Regions from separate parts of the Arthrobacter sp. ERGS1:01 genome, predicted to be linked through region 2. Evidence: riboswitches for the same ligand, from Rfam matches in the RefSeq annotation. Region 2 holds a riboswitch; the other holds the start of a gene.
What was found. A riboswitch is a leader RNA that binds a small molecule or an ion and turns the genes downstream of it on or off. The one in region 2 is predicted to bind S-adenosylmethionine.
Positions count from the first base shown of each region.

Region 1: another riboswitch for S-adenosylmethionine. It lies ahead of AL755_RS16145 (aminotransferase class V-fold PLP-dependent enzyme); the one in region 2 lies ahead of AL755_RS06790 (bifunctional o-acetylhomoserine/o-acetylserine sulfhydrylase).

Region 1 covers NZ_CP012479.1:2,689,813-2,694,356, reverse strand. The annotation lists gene AL755_RS16155 (Nramp family divalent metal transporter) at 1-12, opposite strand, end outside; gene AL755_RS16150 (class I SAM-dependent methyltransferase) at 93-857, opposite strand; gene AL755_RS16145 (aminotransferase class V-fold PLP-dependent enzyme) at 962-2,374, opposite strand; SAM riboswitch class IV at 2,432-2,545, opposite strand; gene hisN (histidinol-phosphatase) at 2,642-3,454, opposite strand; gene rsgA (ribosome small subunit-dependent GTPase A) at 3,517-4,544, opposite strand, start outside.
Region 2 covers NZ_CP012479.1:656,223-660,766, reverse strand. The annotation lists gene metX (homoserine O-acetyltransferase MetX) at 1-917, opposite strand, end outside; gene AL755_RS06790 (bifunctional o-acetylhomoserine/o-acetylserine sulfhydrylase) at 1,013-2,329, opposite strand; SAM riboswitch class IV at 2,413-2,528, opposite strand; gene AL755_RS06785 (Tex family protein) at 2,677-4,544, opposite strand, start outside.

The DNA of each region.
Region 1 (4,544 bases), 2.0 Mb from region 2:
GGTATCTAGCAAGATGCATTCCTTCGATCGGCCTAAAGAATATTTTTAGGTATACCGAAATATTAGAATGACCGGCCCGTGTTTGTCGAGTGCTACGTGTGGGCCCGCCACGTCTGCGTCGTGTACGGCAGCTCAATCTCGGCGCCGGACGCATGGCCCAGATGGTCGTGGAGGTACCAGCGAAGATTCTCCAGCACCTTGGCGCGGATCGTCTCGTTGGCCTTCAGGTAATAGCTCCGGGACTTCACCAGCTCCATGAGATCGGCCGGGGTGAGTAGTTGCTGCCAGGTGGTTTCGTGGACTTCAAGTCCCTGCAATTCCGGCCCGACATGCGGGCGGAAATCGGGTTTGTGCACGTCGCCGGCGTGCATGATCCGGGCCAGCCTGTGCACCCAGGGGACACTGACGTCGAGTTGGTTCCACACCAAGCCGACCATGCCGCCGGGGCGGAGCACCCGGGCCAATTCCGTACTGGCGGCCAGGGGCTCGCACCAGTGCCAGGCCTGCGCCACCACGGCCAGGTCCACGGAGGAATCCGGCAGGCCGAGGTGCTCGGCCGTGCCGGTCAGTGCTGTCACCCCGGGAAGTTTCCGGCGCAACTGTGCCAGCATGTCCGCCGACGGGTCGACGGCGGCCACGTTCCATCCGCGTGCCGCCAACAGTTGCGTGTACTTGCCGGTTCCCGCACCCACATCCACGGCGTCCCGGATGGCCCCGGCGCTGTTTGCGAGCCAGTCGAGGGACTCCTGCGGGTAGCCCGGACGCACCTGTTCGTAGTGTTCGCCGCCTTCCAAGAAGGCGTCAGCCATTTCAATCCGTCGTGCCCCGTCAAAGACCGGTCCGCCCGCGCCTGCCATCATGCTCCGTACCGTTGGTTGTGCCGTTTCGCAGCTCCAACTTTATCCCGGGTGGCCGGGTGCAGACCGTTGAGGGGAGATGCCCCCCCTCAACGGTCTGGCGGTCAGTCGGTGGTGCAGGGGGCGGCGCCCGCCGTGCCGGGGGTGTTGGGCGCCCAGGCCGGGTAGCTGCGCGAATCGTTGGCGGGCACCCAGCGGCCGGCGTCCACCACGTAGTCCCAGCCCAGGCCGTCCGCCAGGAGCGTCCGGATCCCGGCGATCAGCCTGTCCGCGTCCTCGAGCCGGGAACCCACGCCAAAGCTGGCCCGCAAGGAGCCCGACGGCAGGCCCAGGCGGCGCAGCAGGGGGTGGGCGCAGAACTTGCCGTCCCGCACGCCCACGCCGTGTTCGGCCGACAAATAGGCTGCCACGAGTCCGGCGTCGTAGCCCTCCACCGAGAAGTTCACGACGCCGATGCTGCCGGCGTTAGGGTAGGTGTCGGCGTCGCTGAACAGGTGATGCACCGTGACGCCGTCGGTCTCGGACAGTCCCGCCACCAGGTGGGAGCGCAACTGCTGTTCGTGGGCGTGCCATTCGTCGGCGTCGAGCCCGGCCAGCACCTGGGCGGCCCGGGCCAGGGTGGCGGCACCCAGGACGTTGGGGGAGCCGGCCTCGTGGCGGGCCGGGCCCTCGGTCCAGCGCACGGATTCCAGCCGGACGTCCTTCACGGCGCCGCCGCCGGCCAGGTGCGGGGTGCCGGCGTCGAGCCAGTCGGGCCGGCCCACCAGCACGCCGGAGCCGAACGGGGCGTAGAGCTTGTGGCCGGAGAACGCCAGGAAGTCGATCCCGTCGCGGGCCATGTCGATGCGCCGGTGCGGGGCGAGTTGGGCGGCGTCGACCACGATGCGGGCGCCGTACTGATGGGCCAGGGCGGCAAGCTCGGCAACGGGGAGAACCTCACCCGTCACATTGGATGCGCCGGTCACGGCCAGCAGCACCACGTTTCCGGCCCGCAGTTGTGTCTCCACACGGGACAGCGTCGAGGCAAGGCTCTGCCCGGCCACCACCGAGCGGTGCGGCAGGCCCTGCCATGGCAGCAGGTTGGCGTGGTGTTCGATGTCCAGGTACAGGACCTCGCCGTGGGCGTTGGAGACGCCTTCCGTGAAGCCGTTGCCGGCAAGCAGCGACTGCACGCAGCCGGCCAGCAGGTTCAGCGAATCGGTGGTGTTGCGGGTGAAGATGACGGTGTCATCGGCCCGGGCGCCCACAAAACCGGCCACGATGTGCCGGGCGTTTTCGTAGACGGAGGTGCTGACCTGGGAGGCGAAGCCCGCGCCGCGGTGGACGCTGGCGTAATACGGGAGCACCTCGGAGAGATGGGCGGCAACGTCCTCCACGGCCGGCGCCGAGGCGGCATAGTCAAGGTTGGCGTACCGGACGTGCCCGCCGTGAATCAACGGCGCGGCCAGCTCGCTGCCCACCACGGGCAGCAGGGGTTCGGCGGCGACGGGGGCTTTTTCAAGAATGGCAGAACTCATGAGGCTTCCTTAAAGGAAGGACTTCACGTGCGGCGCCGACGAAGGCGCCGGATGGGAAATCCGCGCTTGCCATGACCGCTCCGGCCTGGCCAGGTCGTCACCCGGGGCACCCCGCCGCGAAAGGAGGGTTGCCGGCCAGCAAACCGGGGTTTAGCGCTGGCACTCGTGACCTATGCAAAAAAGGCTAGCCGATTCGCCGCCTCCGCCATATTTATTACGTTGCTTAACGGCACGGCCGGAGTTAACCCGGCCGTGCCATGTCATCCCCTAGAGGAGGTCGTCCCAGCCCGGGTTCAGGCGGCGCAGCACATCCGTGTGCAGGATGGAGTTCGTGGCCAGGGCGTTGCCGCCAAAGGGGCCGTCCACGCCGTCGAGCGAGGTGAAGCGGCCGCCGGCCTCGGTGACGATCGGCACCAGGGCGGCCATGTCGTACAAGTTCAGTTCGGGCTCGCAGGCAATGTCCACGGCACCCTCGGCCACCATGCAGTACGACCAAAAATCGCCATAAGCGCGGGTGCGCCACACGTCGTCGGTCAGGCGCAGGAAATCGTCGCGGTTTCCGCGCTCGGCCCAGCCCGTCAGCGAGGAGTAGGAGAGCGAGGCGTCGGAAAGTTCGGAGACGTTGGAGACCCGGATGCGGGTGGCCGCGGCCAGCGACTTGCCCATGTAGGCGCCCGTGCCCTCGGCCGCCCACCAGCGCTTGCCCAGGGCGGGGGCGCTGACGACGCCGACCACGGGGCGTCCCTCATCCACCAGGGCGATCAGGGTGGCCCAGACGGGCACGCCGCGCACAAAGTTCTTGGTGCCGTCGATCGGGTCGATGATCCAGCGGCGCGAGCCGTGGCCGCTGCTGCCAAACTCCTCACCCAGCACGGCATCCCGGGGGCGGACCCGGGAAAGCTGGCTGCGAATCGACTCCTCGGCGGCCTTGTCCGCATCCGTCACCGGCGTCAGGTCCGGCTTGGTCTCAATCTTCAAATCCAGGGCCTTGAAGCGGGACATCGTCAGCGAATCGACGGTGTCGGCCAGGACGTGGGCCAGGCGGAGGTCGTCGTTGTACGTCTGGGGTGGGGTCGTCATATGCAACACGCTATCGGTAGTTGGGCGAATAGTGCGGATTGCCGGGAGCACCCCGCCGCAGACTAGTCGATCGTGCCGAGTTCCTTGGCCTCCGCGCGGCCCTCGGTGCGGTCGCTGGTGCCCAGAAGTCGGCGCAGTGACGCCAGCCGCGCCGGGCCCGCGTCGCCGGCGTGGCCGTCGGCCACCCACGGGTCCAGGCCGCAGTTGACGGCCGCGGAATCGTGCTTGCAGCCGCGTTCGCAGTCGTCGGTGCCCGGTTGAAGGTCGGGGAAGGCCTGCAGGATCCGGTCGGCGTCCACGTGGGCCAGGCCAAAGGAGCGGATGCCGGGAGTGTCGATGATCCACGAGCGCGGTTCGCCGTCCTGGAGCCGCAGCGCCAGGGCCGAGGAGGAGGTGTGCCGGCCGCGGCCCGTGACGGCGTTAACGCCGCCGGTGGCCCGCTGGGACCCGGTCAGTGCGTTGACCATGGTGGACTTTCCGACGCCGGAATGGCCCACCAGCACGCTGACCTTGCCGTCAAGGTATTCGCGGAGCTGTTCGACGGCGCCGCCGGCCAGGAGGGCGGAGTCGCCGTCGTTGCTGCGGGCGTCGATGGCGGACGCAGCGTCGGCCGCGCCCAGGGAGGCCGTGCGGCTGATGACCACGGTCATGTCCAGGTGTTCGTAGTTGGCCAGCAGCTCGGCCGGATCCTTGATGTCGGCCTTGGTGATCAGCAGGATCGGGGCGATCCCGGAGTCATAGGCGGCCACCAGGGCGCGGTCGATGAAGCCCGTGCGCGGTTCGGGGTTGGCGGCGGCCACCACGATGACCAATTGGTCGGCGTTGGCCACCACAACCCGCTCGATGGGATCGGTGTCGTCGGCACTGCGGCGCAGCAGTGTGCGGCGCGTCTCCACCCGCACCAGCCGTGCCAACGTGTCGGGGTTGCCGGTGGTGTCGCCGACCAGGGCTACGAAGTCGCCGGCCACCACGGGGGAGCGGCGCAGTTCGCGGGCGCGTGCTGCAATGAGGATCCGTTCCGTGGGCAGGTCCTCATCGACAATCGCGGTGTACCGGCCGCGGTCCACCGTGATGATCCGGCCGATGACGG
Region 2 (4,544 bases):
CGCGCCAGGGCGTCCTGCAGGGTGCCGCGGTCGCGGGCGACGTCGTGGCTCATGAGCGCCTCGGTGATGGCGATGTAGCTGTTGGCGTCGAAGCGGCTGACGAGCTTGCGGGCCTGGTGGTCAAGGTAGCTTTCCACCTGGTACCGGTCCTGCACGGAGCCGCCCGCGGCGGGGCGCAGCCGGCCGTGGCTGAGCGGGTCCTCCCCGGGCTGGACTGAGCGTCCAAACCGTGCCCCCATCTCCGCCTCGGAGCGGTAGGTGATGTGGGCGATCCGCCGTGCCAGCCCCAAGCCCGCGGTGGGGGCGGCGCCGTCGTAGTAGTCGCCGCCGGCAAAGTGCGGGTCCTGGCGGATGGCCAGCACCTGCGCCTGGGCGAAGGCGATCTGCTCCGCCGTACTTGCGGCACAGGACGCCACGACGGCGCAGCGCCGCACGCGCTCCGGGAACGATACCGCCCACTCCAGTGCCCTGGCGCCGCCCATGGAACCGCCAACGACGGCATGCCACTTGCTGATGCCCAGCCGCTCGGCCAGCCGGGCCTCCGCCTGGACGGAGTCACGGATGGTCACGAACGGGAACCGGGAGCCGTAGGGGGCGCCGTCGTCGGCAATGCTGGACGGACCGGTGGTGCCGTAGCAGCCGCCAAGCATGTTGGCGGCCACCACGAAGTACTTTTCGGTGTCGATGACCGAGCCCGGGCCCACCAGGCCTTCCCACCAGCCGTCCTCCTCGGAGTCCCCGCGACTGACGTGGGTGCTTCCGGTGAGTGCGTGCTGGATGAGCACGGCGTTGTTGCCGGCCGCGTTCAGGGTGCCCCAGCATTCAAAGGCCATGGTGACCTGGGGCAGCACCCCCCCGGCTTCCAGTGGCAGCGCGCCGATGCCTACCGAGCGCAGCACGCCGCCACCCTGGCCCACGGCGGCCGAGAATTCCTCACCTACCGGTTCGGGGCCGCCTGTTTCAATGTCTGGGGAAAACACGTCCCGCTCCGCTGCTGTCAGGCCCACGGGGGTCACGCCGATTTTGCTGCGCGGAACCCGGCTTCGAGGTCGGCCAGGATGTCCTCGATGCCTTCGAGGCCCACGGACAGGCGCACCAGGCCCGGGCGGACACCTGCTGCGAGCTGCTCCTCCGGGGACAGCTGGGCGTGCGTGGTGGATGCCGGGTGGATCACCAGCGAGCGGACGTCGCCGATGTTGGCAACGTGCGAGTGCAGTTCCAGGCCGTCCACGAAGCGCTTGCCGGCCTCGGCACCGCCCTTGATGTCGAAGGCGATGACGGCGCCGGTGCCCTTGGGGCCGTACTTGCGGCCGCGCTCAAACCACGGGCTGGACGGGATCCCGGCGTAGGCCACGGCCTCGACGTTCTCGTTTTCCTCCAGCCAGGTGGCGACGGCGACGGCGTTGCTGACGTGGCGGTCCACGCGCAGGCTCAGCGTCTCGATGCCCTGGGCGATCAGGAACGCGTTGAAGGGGGCGACGGCGGAGCCGAGGTCACGCAGGAGCTGAACGCGGGCCTTGAGGATGTAGGCGAGGTTGGCGCCCAGCGCGCTGCCGACGCCAAGGTCACGGGCGTAGACCAGGCCGTTGTAAGTCACGTCGGGGGTGTTGAAGCCGGGGAACTTCTCCGGATCGGCCGCGAAGTCGAACTTGCCGCCGTCGACGATCACGCCGGCAATCGCGCTGCCGTGGCCGCCCAGGTACTTGGTGGCGGAGTGGATGACGATGTCCGCGCCCCATTCCAGCGGGCGGATCAGGTACGGGGTGGCCAGGGTGTTGTCCACGAGCAGCGGCACGCCGGCCTCGTGGGCGATCGCGCTGATGTTTTCCAGGTCCAGCACGTCCTGGCGCGGGTTGGAGACCACTTCGCCGAAGAATGCCTTGGTGTTGGGGCGGACGGCGGCGCGCCATTCGTCCAGGTTGTCGGGGTCGGCGACGAACGTGACCTCGATGCCCAGACGCTTGAGGCTGTGCGCCAGCAGGTTGTAGGTGCCGCCGTAGATGCTGGGGCTGGAGACGATGTGGTCCCCGGCCTGGGCCAGGTTCAGGATGGCGAACGTGGTGGCGGCCTGGCCGGAGGACAGCAGCAGGGCGGCCACACCGCCTTCGAGGCTGGCGATCCGCTGTTCCACGGCGTCCTGCGTGGGGTTGCCGATGCGGGTGTAGATGGGTTCCAGCTCGGCCAGGGCGAAGCGTGCGGCGGCGCTTTCGGCCGACGGGAACACGAAGGATGAGGTCTGGTAGATCGGCAGGGCCCGCGCACCGGTGGCGGCATCGGGCTCCTGGCCTACATGGATCTGGCGGGTTTCAAAGGACCAGGCATTGTTCATGGGAAGATTCCTTCACACTAGAGGCCGGCAATGACAAGGCCCACCATGCGTCGGTCATCGACGGGTGGGCCTGCTGTCGCTGCGGCCCGCGCTTGCACTGCGGCCGGACGGCCCAGTGCCAGGTCTTCACCCGGGGCACCCCACCGCGGTGGAGGGTTGCCGGTCAGCGAGCCGGGGCTTGTCGCTGACACTCATGACCTGTTTCCAGTGTGGGAGATACCCCGCCGCCCGTGCAAGATTGTGACGGCTTTATGACTTCTGCCGAAGAAGTGCTTGAAAATGCAGTCCAAGAGGGGAAAATGTCGAACTTCCAGCCGAAGATGCGCCATTTCCCCCTCGATAGACGCCTAGCCCTTCTTTCCCAGTCCCGCGCGGCGCAGCGCCTCGGCCATGGCCGTGTTGGCCGGTGCGGGTGCCGCCTGCGGAGTTCGCGACTGTCCGCCTGCCGGTCGGGCTTGTCGAGACCGGTCTTGTCGAGACCGGTCTTGTCCGGGTCGCCGGCCTTCGCGCGGCTCCTCCACGGGCTTCCCCGGCTTGCGTCCCGGGGCTCGGGAGCCGGCGTCGTTCCCGGGGCTTGCGGCCTCGTCATCCAGGCGCAGGGTGAGGGAGATGCGCTTGCGCTCGGGCTCCACCTCCAGGACCTTCACGCGCACCACCTGGCCGGACTTGACCACGGAGTGCGGGTCGGAGACGAAGTTGTTGCTCATGGCTGAGACGTGGACCAGACCGTCCTGGTGCACGCCGATGTCCACGAACGCGCCAAAGGCGGCCACGTTGGAGACGGTGCCCTCCAGGATCATGCCGGGGCGCAGGTCGGTGATTTTCTCGATGCCGTCGGTGAATGACGCCGTTTCGAAGCGGGGGCGCGGGTCCCGGCCGGGCTTTTGCAGCTCGGCCACGATGTCCTTGACGGTGGGCAGGCCGAATGAGCCGTCCACGAAGTCGGCCGGGTTCAGGCCGGCCACGGCGCCCACGCCGCCGGAGATTTCGGCCGGCGCGGCCCCCGCGGCGGCGAGGATCTTCCGGGCCACCCCGTACGCCTCGGGGTGGACACTGGAGGCATCCAGCGGCTCCGCTCCCCCGGTGATGCGCAGGAAGCCGGCGCATTGCTCGTACGCCTTGGGACCCAGTCGGGCCACCTTGAGCAGTTCGCGGCGCTTGCCGAACGGGCCGTGTTCGTTGCGGTGCGCCACGATGTTTTCGCTCAGCAACGGCCCGACGCCGGCCACCCTGGCCAGCAGCGCCGGCGACGCAGTGTTCAGGTCCACGCCCACGGCGTTCACGCAGTCCTCGACGACGGCGTCAAGGGAGCGTTCCAGCTTGGCCGGGGTGAGGTCGTGCTGGTACTGGCCCACGCCGATCGACTTCGGATCGATCTTGACGAGTTCTGCGAGCGGGTCCTGGAGGCGGCGGGCAATGGAGACGGCGCCGCGCAGCGAAACGTCCATGCCGGGCAGTTCGGCACCGGCAAGCGCCGACGCCGAGTAGACGGAGGCGCCCGCCTCGGAGACCACCAACTTGGCCACCGGCACGGACGGATCGAGGCGCTTGAGCTCGGCCAGGAGTTCGGCGGCCAGTTTGTCGGTCTCCCGGCTGGCCGTGCCGTTGCCGATGGCCACGAGCTCCACCTTGTGCCTGCGGGCCAGTTCCACGAGCGTGGCCAGGGATTCATTCCAGCGGCGGGCGGGGGCGTGCGGGTAGATGGTGTCGGTGGCGGTGACCTGTCCGGTACCGTCCACCACGGCCACCTTCACGCCCGTGCGCAGGCCCGGGTCAAGGCCCAGTGTGGCCCGGTTTCCGGCGGGTGCTGCCAGCAGCACGTCGCGCAGGTTGGCGGCAAAGACGCGCACGGATTCCTCCTCGGCGGCCTGGAACAGGCGCACGCGCAGGTCCACGGACAGCCGGGTCAGGATGCGGGTGCGCCAGGCCAGCCGGGCACCGGTCATGAGCCAGGTGTCGGCAGACCGGCCGGATTCGGCAATGCCGAGCGAGTGCGCCACGGCGTTTTCGTAGCCGGCGCGGGCCCGGGCCGCCGCGTCGGCGTCGCGGACGTCCGCCTCGGCGAGGTCCAGGGACAGCACGCCTTCCTTCTCGCCGCGCAGCAGTGCCAGGATCCGGTGGCTGGGCAGCGTGTGGGGAGGCTGGGCAAAGTCAAAGTAGTCCTTGAACTTTTCCCCGGCCGCGTCCTTTCCGGTTTTGACGGCGGAGCGCAGCC